DNA from 3 places in the Halobacillus sp. KGW1 genome. Region 2 is predicted to be linked to each of the others. Evidence: riboswitches for the same ligand, from Rfam matches in the RefSeq annotation. Region 2 holds a riboswitch; each other region holds the start of a gene.
What was found. Region 2 has a riboswitch for S-adenosylmethionine ahead of AXG56_RS13090 (O-acetylhomoserine aminocarboxypropyltransferase/cysteine synthase family protein). Riboswitches for the same ligand answer to the same signal wherever they lie in the genome.

Region 1 (5,015 bases), on a different contig from region 2:
CAGTCTTAATGTATGACAGGCAAAGGAAACGACCATCGCCCTGGAACGAAAATTGATCCAGCCAGTCTCATGAAGGGCACGCATGGCGGCATCGATCATCGGGAATCCGGTACTTCCTTGATACCAGCGGCGGAATGCTTCTTCATTCCATTCCTCGTACACTTGATCAAAAGCAGGATTCATCGACTCTTCCGCGATTTCGGGCTCATCCTCCAAACGCTGGATGAAATGGCAGTGCCAGTAAAGACGGGACAAGAAATTCTCCAGCTGCTTTCTTTCTCCCGCATCGCTGCATGCCCTGATCTTCATCCAAGTCTGCTGGACAACGAAGCGGAGGGATATGTTTCCCCAGGCAAGATATGGAGACAGACGACTTCCAGATCGTGCTGATTTCAGTGGTTTCGATATGTGATAAGAATAGGAATGGAAGCGTACCCTTAAAAAGCTGTCCAACGTCCGATGTGCTTCTTCCACTCCTCCCTTCTGTCCTTTATCAAGCGTCGAACCGCCGACATACAGCGAGTCCAATTGGTCCAGATTCAACGTCAACACGGATTCCTTTTCCGGGACGCAAGGGATTTTTTCCGGTACAGGAAAGACCGGATGCTTCATGAACTGTTCCCAGCGCTCAGAAAATCCGTCCCTTGAGTTCAAGCCACGGAAGACTCCGAATGGTTGATCTTCTTTCATGGTTAACCCCTTTTGCTTCATCCACGACCTTACTCTCTGATCTCTTGAAAACGTGACCGGTGTTCCATTTTCTTCATGCGCATGCAGAGAAAACGGACCATATGTCTCGTATATCTCTTCCAGCACTGTTTCCATCTCCCCCACAGCGACGAATAACCGACCGCCTCTCTGCTTTAACTCCTTCTGCAGATCATGGAGGCTCTCTTTCACAAATTGATAATGGCGGGCAGACAGCTCCTGCCCCTGCCAGATGGAAGGTTCTGCAACGTAAAGCGGAAGAACCATGTCTCCCGACTGTACCGCATTATATAATGGTGCATGATCATGGAGACGAAGGTCCCGCTTGAACCAGACGACACGCAACAAAATAACCAGCTCCCGAGTAGTAATACCCTACATTCTACCTTTTCGATAGATTTTTTTCACCCGTTGATACTCGCCCCTCTCCATCCTTTTTCTAGAAAAAATTGTAGAAGAGCGGATTGACACCCTATTTTTCTCATGCTAGTATGCTTGTAATCAATCCAATAGCAATCTCTTATTCAGAGTGGTGGAGGGACTGGCCCTACGAAACCCGGCAACCGATCGATATGATTGTGGTGCTAATTCCAGCAGAGCAGATGCTCTGAAAGATAAGAGAGGTCCGTACAATCAGAACCTCTCATACAAGAGGTTCTTTTTTTATTATTCAACTGAATAATCTGTTCCACAGGTGCCGGGGTGTCCCCCGGCTTAAAAGGGAAGACCGGTGAAAATCCGGCACGGTCCCGCCACTGTAATTGGGAGCGGAGCTGCAGCAGCCACTATCATAGTCGATGGGAAGGCGCAGCCCGCCGTGATCATAAGTCAGGAGACCTGCCTCTGGAACCCGCACTAGGTCCTACGAGGAATAGGCAGGTGTTGACAACGGGATTCGTCTACCCTTTTTTCGACGTATCCTTCCCATGTCACTCCGTCGTCTCTCTTTGTAGGTAAGAGAGATTTTTTTATTGGATTGAAAAACAACTGCAGGAGGAATGGGAAATGAAACAAGCACGAAGTTCAGCAATTGGGTACCCGCGTATCGGGGAGAAACGGGAATGGAAGAAAGCTCTGGAGCGCTATTGGAAGAAAGATACGACAGAACAGGAGCTTGTGGAAGAACTGACTGCCCTCCGACACAAGGATTGGAAGAAACAAAAAGAAGCAGGGCTCGATTTGATTCCGGTCGGTGACTTCAGCTATTACGACCACGTTCTGGATACATCCATCATGTTCGGGATCATTCCCAAGCGTTTTCAGGATACGGAACCTACTTCACTGGAAACGTATTTCAACATCGCCCGTGGCACAGAATCAGCGGTAGCCTCCTCCATGACAAAATGGTTTAATACCAACTATCACTATATCGTCCCGGAAATTGAAAAGGATACAAAACCGGTGCTTCTGGAGAACAGGCCTCTCCGCTATTATAAAGAGGCGAAGGAGCAGCTCGGCATTGATGGAAAACCGGTGCTGCTAGGGCCTGTGACCTACTTGAAGCTTGCCAAGGGTTTTGATAAGCAGCCGTTCGAACAAGTGCTGCAGACACTGGTACCGCTCTACATACAAGTGCTTCAAGAATTGGCCGCAGAAGGAGCAGCTTGGGTTCAAATCGATGAGCCGATTCTTGTTACTGACTTATCGGAAAAAGACCTCCGCTTCGTTCAATCGGTTTATGACACCATTTCTAAAGAAGTGAGCGGCATCAAGCTTTTGCTTCAAACATACTTTGAAGCGGTGGAAGCTTATGATTCCGTCATTCAACTTCCTGTAGATGGCATCGGCCTTGATTTCGTGGATAATAACGGCCAAACCCTGTCCCAGCTCGCTGAACACGGCTTTCCGAACGATAAAGTATTGGCGGCGGGAGTGATTAACGGCCGAAACATCTGGCGAAACGATTGGAAACACACATGGCAGATCACGGATGCTGTCAGAAAGATCGTGCCGGAAGACCGCTTGATTCTCCAGCCTTCCACCAGCCTGCTTCACGTGCCGGTGACGACCGAATCGGAAACGAAGCTGGCATCTGACCTGAAACAGGTCCTTGCCTTCGCTGATCAGAAACTGGAAGAAACGGTTCTTCTGACGAAGGGCGTCAATCAAGGAAAAGCAATCATCCTGCCGGAGGTGGAGAAACATTCCCGGAACTGGAGATCCTTTGCGGATTCCGAAGGCCGCTCGAACGAGAACGTACAGCAGGAAGTAAAACGTTGGAAAGACAAACATCCGTCCCGTGCCTCCGAATTTTCCAATCGAAAGAAGGTACAGGAGGAAAAGTTCGCTCTGCCTCTGCTCCCGACAACGACGATCGGCAGCCTGCCCCAGACAACAGAAATCAGAAAGGCCCGCGCCAACTTCCGAAAAGGTGCATGGAGCGAAGAAACATACGATGCATTCGTAAAGGAAAGGACGGCCGAATGGATCGCCAACCAGGAAGAGGTCGGCCTCGACGTCCTTGTTCACGGCGAATTCGAGCGGAATGACATGGTAGAATATTTCGGTGAGAAGCTGAACGGTTTCGCCTTTACGGAATACGCCTGGGTGCAGTCCTACGGCTCCCGCTGTGTGAAGCCTCCCATTATATTCGGAGATGTATCTCTACCGGCTCCTATGACGGTGAAAGAGAGCGCTTATGCACAGTCATTGACCAACAAACCGGTCAAAGGGATGCTGACTGGGCCGATTACCATCCTGAATTGGTCATTCGTGCGGGAGGATATCCCTTTTGCAGAGGTTACGGAACAAATTGCTCTTGCTCTCCAAAAGGAAATCCGTGCTTTAGAAGACGCAGGCATTGGAATGATTCAAGTAGACGAGCCGGCACTACGTGAGGGGCTGCCGCTGAAATCCAATAAACAAGCGACGTACCTTGACCAATCTGTCCGCGCCTTTTTACTTGCGACCGCTGCAGCGGCAGATGAAACGCAAATCCATACGCACATGTGTTATTCGGAATTCGGCAGAATCATTGCCACGATTGACAAACTGGATGCGGACGTCATTTCCATTGAAACTGCCCGCAGCCATGGGGAACTGATTGAAGCTTTCGAAACGTTCGCATACGATAAAGGTATCGGACTCGGCGTTTACGACATTCACAGCCCGCGGATTCCAAGTGTGGAAGAAATGGAACAAAGCATCCGTCGTGCTCTGAAAGTGCTCGATCCACGCCAGTTCTGGATCAATCCCGACTGCGGATTAAAGACACGCGGGATCAAGGAAACACTTGCTTCCCTTCATCACATGCAGCAAGCTGCTCAAAACATACGCGAGCAGCAAAAGACAACCATTCTCCAATAATATAGAAGAAACCAAACGGCACACCTTCCATCGGTGTGCCGTTTGGTTATGCCTCAAGCGTCCCTTTCGTCAGCTGCTGCTTAAGGGACGCTGCTTTCTTCTTAATTTCTTTTTTCTTCTCTTCCTCCCGCTTCTGCCATTGACTGTAGATCAATTTCATTCTTGGATTATCCTGCAGCTTATCGGCATGCCTGTCCAGGAAATCCCAATACATCGCGTTGAACGGACAGGCATCATCTTCTGTTTGATGCTTGACGTTAAACTCGCAATGCTTACAGTAATTACTCATTTTCTTAATGTAAGACCCTGAAGAAACATACGGCTTCGTCGACAGCAATCCTCCATCAGCATAAAGAGCCATGCCGAGCACATTCGGAAGGACAACCCAGTCATAGGCATCGACATACATTTCATTGAACCAATCCGATACCGCCTGCGGAGAGATACCGAACAAATTGGAGAAATTCCCGATGATCATCAACCGTTGGATATGATGGCCGTAACCTACATCGATCACAGGACGGATCGCTTGTTCCATGCATTTCATTTTCGGCTTTCCTGTATAAAAAAATGCCGGTAGTTCAGCCTCGTGACCGAGTTCGTTTACAGAAGCGTAGCCGGGCATTTTCTTCACGTACACAGCACGCATATATTCCCGCCACCCAAGTATCTGTCGGATGAAGCCCTCCACGGCGTTCAGCGGTGCTTCCCCTGCAGCATAGGCAGCTTCTGCCTTTTCAATTACTTCCTCAGGATTCAGAAACCCTATATTAATAGAAGAAGAAAGCAGTGAATGGGACATGAACGGATCATCCAACAGCATGGCATCCTGATACGTTCCGAATGTCGGGAGCCGCTCATCGATGAATTGATTCAGCTTCTTCAGCGCCTCCTTACGCGTCACCGGCCATGGAAATGCATCGAGATTCCCGGGGTTATCACCAAAATCCCGTTCCACTTCCTTTATCACCTGTTTCGTGATGTCATCCGGACGAAAGGTC
Region 2 (5,015 bases):
TCCGTTCCAAGTGCTGCCTGGTCACTGCCTCTTCCTCTTTTCTTTCGCCTCTTGCCAACAGAAAAACGTGACGCATGGATTGAAACAGATTATCTCCCGGCATGAACGTATATTCCTTAAAGAATCCAAGCTGTTTCTCCGCCTGCTCCTTTAAACCATGACTGACACATAGATCATCCAAATGTTCACGAAGGTGCCGGTAAACTTGTTGGAACACTCTCCGCTTCTCCTCCTGCATGACCTTATCTGTATAAACCTCTTGCAGCTTTGCATATGCGGTTTCTTTCGTCCATTCCATCCCCATCACCTCTCTTTATATAGTTCGCCGTCAGGGAGAGGAATCCTTGTCATATCCGAATGCTTCCGCTTCCATTTCGACAGATTGGTAAAGCAGAGGAAAGTCTCTGGTCCCTTCTCTCAAATAATCCCCCAATTTCGGCGCCACTTTGTTCCATACCATCGGGTTGGCAGCCATCGCTTGAAACAGGGCAAGTTCATTCTTCGAGAACCTTTTTAACGAGTGGATATAATCCAGCGTCAACTGAAAGCCCGGGAAGAGGTGTTCATCCCGCTTTTTCTGGAAAGCTTCCATGACCACTTCCCTGTCATCACCTGCATCGATCCGCATGCACGCATCTGCGAGCAGAAACGCCTGCATGAAAGCATCATTAATACCAAGTCCTGTACTTGGGTCTTTACTGTGACCTGCATCGCCGATCAGGGCCCATCCGTTTCCATAAGGTTTACGGAAAAAGTTAGGCACCCCTGAGGTCCCGATGATACTTCCTTGCAAACGGGCATTCTCCAACCGCTTTTCCATTCCATACAGCTGCTTGTACATACGGACAAACGCTTCGGGGGAATCTTTCATCATAGTTTTAAACTCATCCGGATGAACCTCAAGACCGATACAATCTCTTCCTTGTTCCATTGGGAACAAAAAGCCGATTCTTCCTTCATGAAGAAATATTTCCGTAGTAGGCGTTTCCAAAGGGGGAATTCCCTCAAAATATCCGTACAGCACTGGTCTGAGAGGCGGTGTATCGTGATACACTTCCGCACCTGCCTGGCGGGCGATCGTCGAATGTTTACCATCTGCTCCGACAATTAAATCACCATACACCTCTTTCTCTCTCCCTTTCCCTTTTATCCTCACCCCTACCATGCGGTCTTGATCCCACAAAACCTCCCGCACAGCTGTCTCTGAAAGAAAGGTTACTCCCTCGTACAGGAAGGTGCGTTCTATAAGAAGCATATCCAGGCGGTCACGCTTTGGTATGACCGTGTAGGCAGACCTCGGGCCATCTATGTAACTGGAACCGATATGTGTCCTCATCCGATCCACCTTCCGCAGGCCGCCAGCCAGCAATTTGTCTAAAATGCCGAGTTCTTCTAAGTAACCGGTATGCGACATATAATGAGTTGATAACGTATCACTCGGGAAAGGAGCTTTATCTATAAGAAGTACTTTTTTTCCGAGTTTTCCAAGCAGAACTGCTAAACTCGCGCCTGCCACCCGTGCACCTGTAATGACCACATCATAGCGATTGTCCATAAAGATCCCCTCTTCTTTTCTACTAATCCTGCTTCCACTCTACCAGATTCATAACATAAAAAAACTCCCGTTTCCGGGAGTCATGTATTAGTACGTGCGCTCTTCTTCTACTTCGTGATTCTGATTCATAATGGAAAGCTTGCTTGGTGAGTTTCCTTTCGCCATTTCTTCAGCCTTTTCGATGGCAGTATCACGTTTATCGTAAAGATCTGTCGGAGCCACGTCTTCGATTTTAACAAACCAGCCTGTTACGTCTTTATTTGGGACTACACTATATTCTTTCATTCTATCTTCACTCCTCTACTATTTTTGAATGTAGTAAGAGCATTCCCAGCTGGATGCATACTCAAACATCAAAGGCCTCGGAGAAAGGGTTTGACATTGCACAGGCACACGTATATAATTTCAAACAAGTCAGACTAATCGAATACACTCTTATCGAGAGCGGCAGAGGGACTAGGCCCTACGACGCCCGGCAACCATCAAGCAAAGACTTGAAAAGGTGCTAAATCCTACAGATCCGGTGATCTGAAAGATAAGGGGAGGTAATCCGTACATACAGCCCTCTTCTTTCTTACAGAAGAGGGCTTTTCGTTTGCCTTCCGCCACCAAGGTAGAGGTTCCTAGGAACAACAATCCAAGGAGGAGAATGATTGATGACTTTCCCTAACCACCCGTACGGTCCAGAGACTTTGTTGTTACACGGCGGACAGGAGCCAGACCCGGCTACCGGTTCCCGCGCAGTGCCGATTTATCAAACGACCTCTTATGTCTTCCGAGACACAGACCACGCTCAGAACCTGTTCGCCCTTGCAGAACCGGGAAACATTTATACGCGGATCATGAACCCGACCGTGGATGCTTTCGAGCAGCGGATGGCTTTATTGGAAGACGGAGCCGCAGCTGTAGCTACTTCTTCCGGAATGTCAGCGATCACACTCGCCATTTTGAATATTGCAGGGGCCGGAGATGAAATCGTGGCTTCCTCCAACCTTTACGGCGGCACATACAACCTCTTCGTCCATACCCTTCCGAGGTATGGAATCCATGTTCGTTTCATTGAAGGCAGCAGCCATGACGACTTCCAAGCAGCCATTACCTCAAATACAAAGGCTATTTTCGCGGAAACGATTGGAAATCCGAGTCTGGATGTTCTCGATATCGAGAAAGTGGCAGCTGTAGCCCACAGTCATCACATCCCACTTATTATCGATAACACCTTTGCCACCCCTTATGTATGCCAACCTTTCGCATGGGGCGCGGATATCGTCGTCCACTCCGCTACGAAATGGATCGGGGGACACGGCACGACGATTGGCGGTGTCGTCATTGACAGCGGCCGTTTTAACTGGGACCACGAGAAGTTCCCTGGATTTACAACTCCGGATGAGAGCTACAATGGAATCCGCTACGCCGATCTCGGTCCCGCAGCCTACGCGGTTAAACTCCGCGTCCAACTTCTCCGGGATATCGGGGCATGCCTAAGCCCGCAAAATGCTTTCCTGTTGCTGCAAGGGTTGGAGACGCTGCATCTCCGAATTAAAAAGCATGCGGATCAGGCGCTCGAGATTGCCAGGTATTTAGAAAAACATGAAGGAGTCGAGTGGGTGCGTTATCCGGGATTACCCGATCATCCTACCCATCCCCTTGCTGAGAAGTACTTCCATTACGGCCACGGCTCCATCGTCGTTTTTGGTATTTCAGGCGGCAGGGAAGCTGGTCGTACACTGATAGACAACATCGGATTGTGGTCCCATGTAGCTAACGTCGGCGATGCAAAATCGTTAATTATTCATCCCGCATCCACCACACACCAACAGTTGAACGAGCATGACCTGAAGAAATCGGGCGTCACCGAGGAGCTCGTGCGTCTGTCTGTAGGCCTGGAGTCGGTTGATGACTTGATTGATGAATTGGATGCTGCCATCCGCCAAGCTACAGGTGCTGGGTCGGCAAGTAAAAACAGGAACCATCCAGCACTGCCGATTCTACAATCATCCTTGGATCGTTCAGAAGGCCAACTGAGGAAAAGGACGATCGGGTTTACCACAAGTCCTTCTCCGGAGGATGTAAACAGACTTGCTCAACTCGGCTATACGATTGTGGATCTATCCTCAGAAGAAGAGGCACCTACTTATGTGGATATCCTTCATTTTGACCGGTTGAACACAGATGAACCGATTATCGAGCAGCAGCCGCACGGAATTTTGTGGATTAATGAGGCAATAGCGGAGGATGAGGAAACCACGATTTCCGGTATACGAATATATGACGCTGTCGTAGCGGTTCGTACAGGAAAAAGCATCTCCTCCTCTCTACAATCGGTCTAATCGAAAGCATTACGGAAAGGAGAATTCGTTCATGTCATTGAAAAACCCAGTCAGCCAGGAAACAGAAAGTCCAGTCCTTTCCATTGGTCCTTTGGAATTAGAGTCAGGAGATAGGCTGACTGATGTAGAACTCGCTTACGAGCGTTATGGTAAAGCGGATGCTCCTGTCATTTTAGTCTGCCATGCGTTGACGGGAAACCAATTGGCAGTCGGATCAAAGGAAGAACCTGGCTGGTGGGCTGGCTTGATCGGAGACGACTGTCCCATCGATACGAAACACTATCAAGTCATTACCTTCAACGTGCTCGGCGGCTGTCACGGTTCTACAGGACCCGCGAGCATAAACCCCGACACCGGTAAGGAATACAAACAAACATTCCCACCTGTTACCATCCGGGACATGGTTAACGCCCAATTTGAAGCGCTTAGAAGACTGGGTATTCAGCAGTTAGAGGCAGTCGTCGGGGGATCACTGGGCGGTATGCAGGCATATGAATGGGGTCTGCTGTACCCGACCTTTATGAAGAAGCTGTTTATTCTCGCAGCCACTCCTTATTTGAGCGATTACGGGATTGCCTTCAACCACATAGGATCAAAAGCCATATGCTCCGATCCCGCATTCAATGGAGGAAATTACGTATCCAATACAGCTCTGCAGGGTTTTGAAATAGCGCGCATGACCGGAATGGTCACATACCGCAGTGGTACACTTTTTCAGCAGCGGTTCGACCGATCACAGGCCAAAGAAGATCGTTATGATATCCAGTCCTACCTCGATCATCAGGGAGCCAAGATCAAAGAACGTTTCGATGCCAACAGCTATTTATACTTGCTTGAAGCTATGAATAACCATGATATTGGAAAAAAACGAGGAGGATGGGAAGCAGCAGCCGCCCTTTATAAAGCACCTATTTATACCATCAGTTTCGAACATGACCTCCTTTATCCGGAAAGTTTAATCGCCCGCTTCTCTGCTCTCGCACCCCAAGCGGAGCATTATCATGTGACGACTGATTTCGGCCATGATGGGTTTTTAGTCGAGTTCGAACGATGGGGGCAATGGATTAAAGAAAAATTAGACACATAAGAAAGAGGCCGGATGTTTTCACATCCGGCCTCTTCCGCTTGTT
Region 3 (5,015 bases), on a different contig from region 2:
GTAAGCAGCACAACAAACCAACCTCTTCTCCTGCCTTTCACTCTACATTCCTCCTTGCCTTTATTTATTTGTAAAAGTAAGACCGCTATCCCGCATGACGATCGAACTTTCCCAACAATGGCGGATCATGATGAGAGTCTTTATTATGGAAGCGTTTACAATATGTAGTAAAAGCGTACCGAATATAATTATAGTCGTCTATACCACATAAGACCCCTCTCTCTCTTTTTCGACTGTTTTTTCCATTCTATAGCCCCATTACAATAGATTCATTTTAAAATATAATATCAAATTTATGAACTATTTAAAGAATTAATATTTCATTCGAATTTGAAAAAATCTATTAAGTGACCAACTACCTCCGCCTTCCTTTATGGCCGCTCACCGGGCGCCCAGTGGAAAGGTCCCTTCTCCCGGAGCCCGATCTCTCCCCCAGCCATACCACCTTTTCCAAACGAAAAAGAAGCTCCCTATTTCAGGGAGCCTCTTCCAGTCAGAGAATATCAGGATCCTTTTTGAGCGGAAGGATCTGCTTTCTGAACCGTAAACTTAGGAAACTTGAAGACAATAGCAAGAATTCCGGACACGGCTGTTAAGATCGGATAAATACAAAACGGTACGATTGCAATAGGTGAAATCGATGCCACACCGGCTACAGCAAGGAGTTGGGCTCCGTAAGGAATGATTCCTTGAACAGAGCTTGCGAAGATGTCCAACAGGCTGGCGGATCTTCTCGGTTCAATGCCGTAATCATCAGAGATCTGTTTGGCTAATGGACCGGCCGTGATAATCGAAATCGTGTTGTTTGCAGTGGACAAATTGATCGCGGTTACGATACCGGCGATACCGAACTCTCCACCACGATTAGACCGGACACGTTTATTCACCGCTTCCAGTAGATACTCAATACCGCCGTTATAACGGATCAGCTCTACAAGTCCTCCGAGCAGGATAGCTATCATAGACAACTCCTGCATGTTTGCGAAGCCGTCTCCGATCAGGTTAATCAGTTCCATCCCCGAGAATTTACCGAGAATCAAACCGACAATTCCGGCTGCTACCGTTCCGCCGATCAGAACGAATATGACGTTTACCCCAAGGATGGCGAACAGGAGCACTCCGAGATATGGAATGACTTCAAGGAAATTATACGAGTATGTTTCCCCAAGATCTGCACTCGCACTGGCTGTCCATACTGCAAAAATAACCGCTGTTACTATGGCAGCCGGAAGAACGATAAAGAAGTTCGCCTTGAACTTTTCTTTCATTTCCGTGCCTTGTGTTCGAACAGCTGCAATGGTTGTATCAGAAATGATGGAGAGGTTGTCCCCGAACATAGCCCCACTTACAATGGCTCCCATAATCAGCGCCACACCAATATCTGTTTGTTCTGCGACACCAAGTCCGATCGGGGCTAAAGCTACAACTGTCCCTGTGGAAGTACCCATGGAAATGGATATGAAACACCCAATGACGAACAGGCCGACGACCATCCATCCACCAGGCAGGTAGCTCAGGCCAAGGTTGACGGTGGAATCTACAGCCCCCATTCCCTGTGCGACGGAAGCAAATGCTCCCGCGAGCAGGAAGATCACAACCATCAAGATGATATTCGGGTGTCCTCCCCCTTTGGAGAGTGTCATGATTTTCGTTTCAAAATCTGTTTTTCGATCCATAAGCAGCGCTACCAGTATAGCTGCAAACAGAGCGACGAGTACAGGCATTTTGTAGAAGTCACCTGTCACGATCCCTGAACCAATGAACAATACAATAAATACTACAAATGGAATAAGTGCAAAAATATTTGCTTTCGGTTTTGTCATCTTTTCTGCCTCCTTCTTGGTGAACTCATGAATGTTTCTGTGATACAGACAAGACCAGGCCAAACAAATAAAAAAGAAGCCCTCTTTAGGATAAGAAGGCTTCTTTGTTTCCGTCCCCTCTTATCTGTCAGGTCTAAAACCTGCTGGATTTAGCACCGGCCAACTGTGTTGGTGGTTGCTGAAGCTTCTTAGGACCAGTTCCTCCACTTCTCTTGATAAGAACTATTCAATTGAGTCTCTCGTTACTTTACATCATTTTTTTCTCTCTGACAAGAGAAAAACTTGGAATGTTACTTTTTATCATACTCTCCGATAATGTCCACGGCTTTGGCTGCCAGAGAAGGGTCTACAGCCTCATCGAAATCTACATCGCCGATGATGGCACCATTGGAGTTGTAAAAGTCGAACTGATCTTTAATATCCTCCACGAACATACTGCCGTCCGGATCCAGTCCTGTCACGCCGACTTTCTTCCATATTTCAGGATCCTTCAAAGCGGTGTGTTTTGTCATGATATCAATGACTTCATCAAGCCCCTCGCCGTGAAGAAATGCATCGTTGTAATCGCGTACCCCCTTCAAATAAGCAGCCATGAAGCGGAGCGATACGTCTGTTTCTTCTTCAACAAATTCCGGTGAGCCTAGAACCATCGCGATTTGTGCTTCTGGAGCATAATCCGTAGCATCACCGAACCGCACATGTAACCCCTGCGATTCTCCCTGTGTTATCAAAGGCTCTATCTGCAGGGCAGCATCTATGGATTTATTCCCCATCGCGGCCAACATATTACCGAAATCAGACATTAAGACGACCTCTACGTCCTTCTCAGTCAAGCCGGCATGCTTCAGCATTTCATGGAAGATGTAATCATCCACGGCATTCTTTGAAGATACAGCAATCCGTTTTCCTTTAAAATCGGCATACTCCTTGATTTCATCCTGAAGGTCTTCTCTAATAACAAAACTGAAGTAGGAATTGCCATCGAAATAGTGCCCTTTATCAGCGATGATCTTCACATCGATTCCCTGAGCGATCGCATTGAAGAACGAAGCGGTGGAGACTCCGCCGGCGATGTCCACTTCACCGGAAGCAAGCGCCGGCAGCATATCATCACTGTTGGCGAATGTCGTAAATTCAATGTCTATGTTATAGTCATCGAAATATCCTTTCTCTTTCGCGATGTAAAACCCTGCACCGGACGCCGCACCGTCCTCTGCAATAACTACCTTCTGACGCTTCTCAAGCGGAGCCAGATCGCCGGATACGGTTTCTTTCTGCTTTCCTTGTTCAGACTCCTTATCACTGCAGCCTGCTGCTATACCCAAAAGTAAAAAAAGAGAGATAAAGATCCATAATGATTTACGCACGGGATGTTTCCCCTTTCTTAAATCCTTGATCGTTGCACTTCTTCCTGAAGATGATTCCAGACCTCCACGAATTGTTCCGCCATGACAGGGTCAGCCCTGACCTGCTCCATATTTCTTGGTCTGGGGAGCTCGATTCGTTTTTCCTTTACAATCCTCCCCGGCTGGGCACTCATCAAGAGAATCCGGTCGCTGAGCAGGAGTGCTTCATCGATACTATGTGTAATGAAGAGGACCGTTTTTTTCGTTTCGGCCCAGATGTTGAGTAATTCTTCCTGCAGGATGAATTTATTCTGTTCATCCAATGCTGCGAACGGTTCATCCATCAACAATATTTCCGGGTCATTTGCGAATGCTCTGGCAATGCTCACCCGTTGTTTCATTCCTCCGGAAAGCTCTCTAGGGTAAAGCTTGGCGAAACGCTCCAGCCCTACTTTTTCTAAATAATACGCGGTCCGTTCCTTGATGACCGCCGCTGGTACACGACGCATTTTCAAACCAAAACTGACGTTACCCTCCACGGTCAGCCACGGAATCACCCCCCGTTCCTGGAAGACCATCGACTGAAGTGGCCGGTCTTCCTTTGCTCTTGCGATGGTGAATGACCCGGAACTCGGTGTTTCCAAATCGGCTAGAATTCTGAGCAGTGTCGTTTTTCCGCACCCGCTCGGTCCGACTAAACAGGCGAACTCTCCATCGGCAATATCCAGATTGATTCCTTCCAATGCTGTGACTCTGCTTTCCTTTTTATAAAATACTTTCGTCAAATCCCTGATGGAAATTTTCGCATCCATTCCACCTTCCCCTTTCTCCTTCATCAACGCCAAGGGAGTAATTTACTTTGCAGTCCTCTCAAGATTAATGAGAATAAATAGCCGAAGAACGAGATGAGCACGAGCCCTACAAACATTTCTTTCAACATGAATGCCTTATAGGAGGTCCAGATTAAGTAGCCGATACCGGAATTCGCTCCCATCATTTCCGCTGCCACTATCGTAAGTAAGGCGATCGCCTGCCCCATTTGAATCCCTTCAAGCATGACCGGTAAGGAACCCGGGAGAGCGATTTTGAAGAAAAACTGTTTCGAATCTGCTCCGTAATTCTTTGCTACGTCCAAATATATTCTGTCGATGTTGATGACACCGGCAACTGTATTGATGACTACCGGAAAGAAGACACTTCCTGCGATCGTCACCACCTTGGAAACTTCCCCTACTCCGAACAGAATGATGATGATCGGCAGGAGAGCAAGTGTTGGAATCGGCATGAGAGCCATGATCAAAGGCGACAGGAAATGCCGGATTGGACCATACAAACCCATCAGCAGTCCGATTGCAATAGCAGGGATCACTCCGAGAAGGAATCCTGCAAAAATACGATATAATGAGATTCCAACATGGCTGAACAGTTCTCCGCTCCCTGCCATCGACCAAAAGGTTCCCACGATTTGCGTAGGAGGCGGGAAAAAACGGGCATCCATCAAGCCTGTACGGGACAAGATTTCCCAAAGCAACAGAATAAACACCGGGGAAGCTATGGTAAGTGTTTGTTTGAACCGTTGACGTATACGCCTTTTTCTCCATTCTTGCTGTTCATTGAGCAAAGGATCCTGTGCAGCAATCCTTTCCGATTCTTTCATATGCCACCACCTCTTGTGCTAAGTTATGAACTTCTGCCCATATGTGTGAAAAAAGTAAAAAGAATCAAAAAAGCGCGGGCAGATACCCGCGCTTTTTTGATTCTTCGTCTGTAGGAATTGCTAGTTTTATTAGATGATACCTGAGCCTGTACTCATCTGTTCTCCGTTAAGTAAAATTCACCGATTCAA

Region 1: another riboswitch for S-adenosylmethionine. It lies ahead of metE (5-methyltetrahydropteroyltriglutamate--homocysteine S-methyltransferase); the one in region 2 lies ahead of AXG56_RS13090 (O-acetylhomoserine aminocarboxypropyltransferase/cysteine synthase family protein).
Region 3: another riboswitch for S-adenosylmethionine. It lies ahead of AXG56_RS15825 (Na+/H+ antiporter NhaC family protein); the one in region 2 lies ahead of AXG56_RS13090 (O-acetylhomoserine aminocarboxypropyltransferase/cysteine synthase family protein).

What each region holds. Positions count from the first base shown of each region.
Region 1 is NZ_LSOC01000004.1:280,489-285,503, forward strand. It holds gene AXG56_RS16300 (deoxyribodipyrimidine photo-lyase) at 1-1,056, opposite strand, end outside; SAM riboswitch class I at 1,226-1,329, shown strand; cobalamin riboswitch at 1,384-1,568, shown strand; gene metE (5-methyltetrahydropteroyltriglutamate--homocysteine S-methyltransferase) at 1,714-4,014, shown strand; gene AXG56_RS16310 (cryptochrome/photolyase family protein) at 4,061-5,015, opposite strand, start outside.
Region 2 is NZ_LSOC01000003.1:818,488-823,502, forward strand. It holds gene AXG56_RS13075 (hypothetical protein) at 1-298, opposite strand, end outside; gene AXG56_RS13080 (NAD(P)/FAD-dependent oxidoreductase) at 329-1,555, opposite strand; gene AXG56_RS13085 (DUF2188 domain-containing protein) at 1,643-1,840, opposite strand; SAM riboswitch class I at 1,988-2,097, shown strand; gene AXG56_RS13090 (O-acetylhomoserine aminocarboxypropyltransferase/cysteine synthase family protein) at 2,212-3,885, shown strand; gene AXG56_RS13095 (homoserine O-acetyltransferase) at 3,917-4,972, shown strand.
Region 3 is NZ_LSOC01000004.1:175,781-180,795, forward strand. It holds gene AXG56_RS15820 (glycoside hydrolase family 3 protein) at 1-41, opposite strand, end outside; gene AXG56_RS15825 (Na+/H+ antiporter NhaC family protein) at 504-1,823, opposite strand; SAM riboswitch class I at 1,941-2,045, opposite strand; gene AXG56_RS15830 (ABC transporter substrate-binding protein) at 2,114-3,190, opposite strand; gene AXG56_RS15835 (ABC transporter ATP-binding protein) at 3,208-3,981, opposite strand; gene AXG56_RS15840 (ABC transporter permease) at 4,005-4,826, opposite strand; gene AXG56_RS15845 (hypothetical protein) at 5,012-5,015, opposite strand, start outside.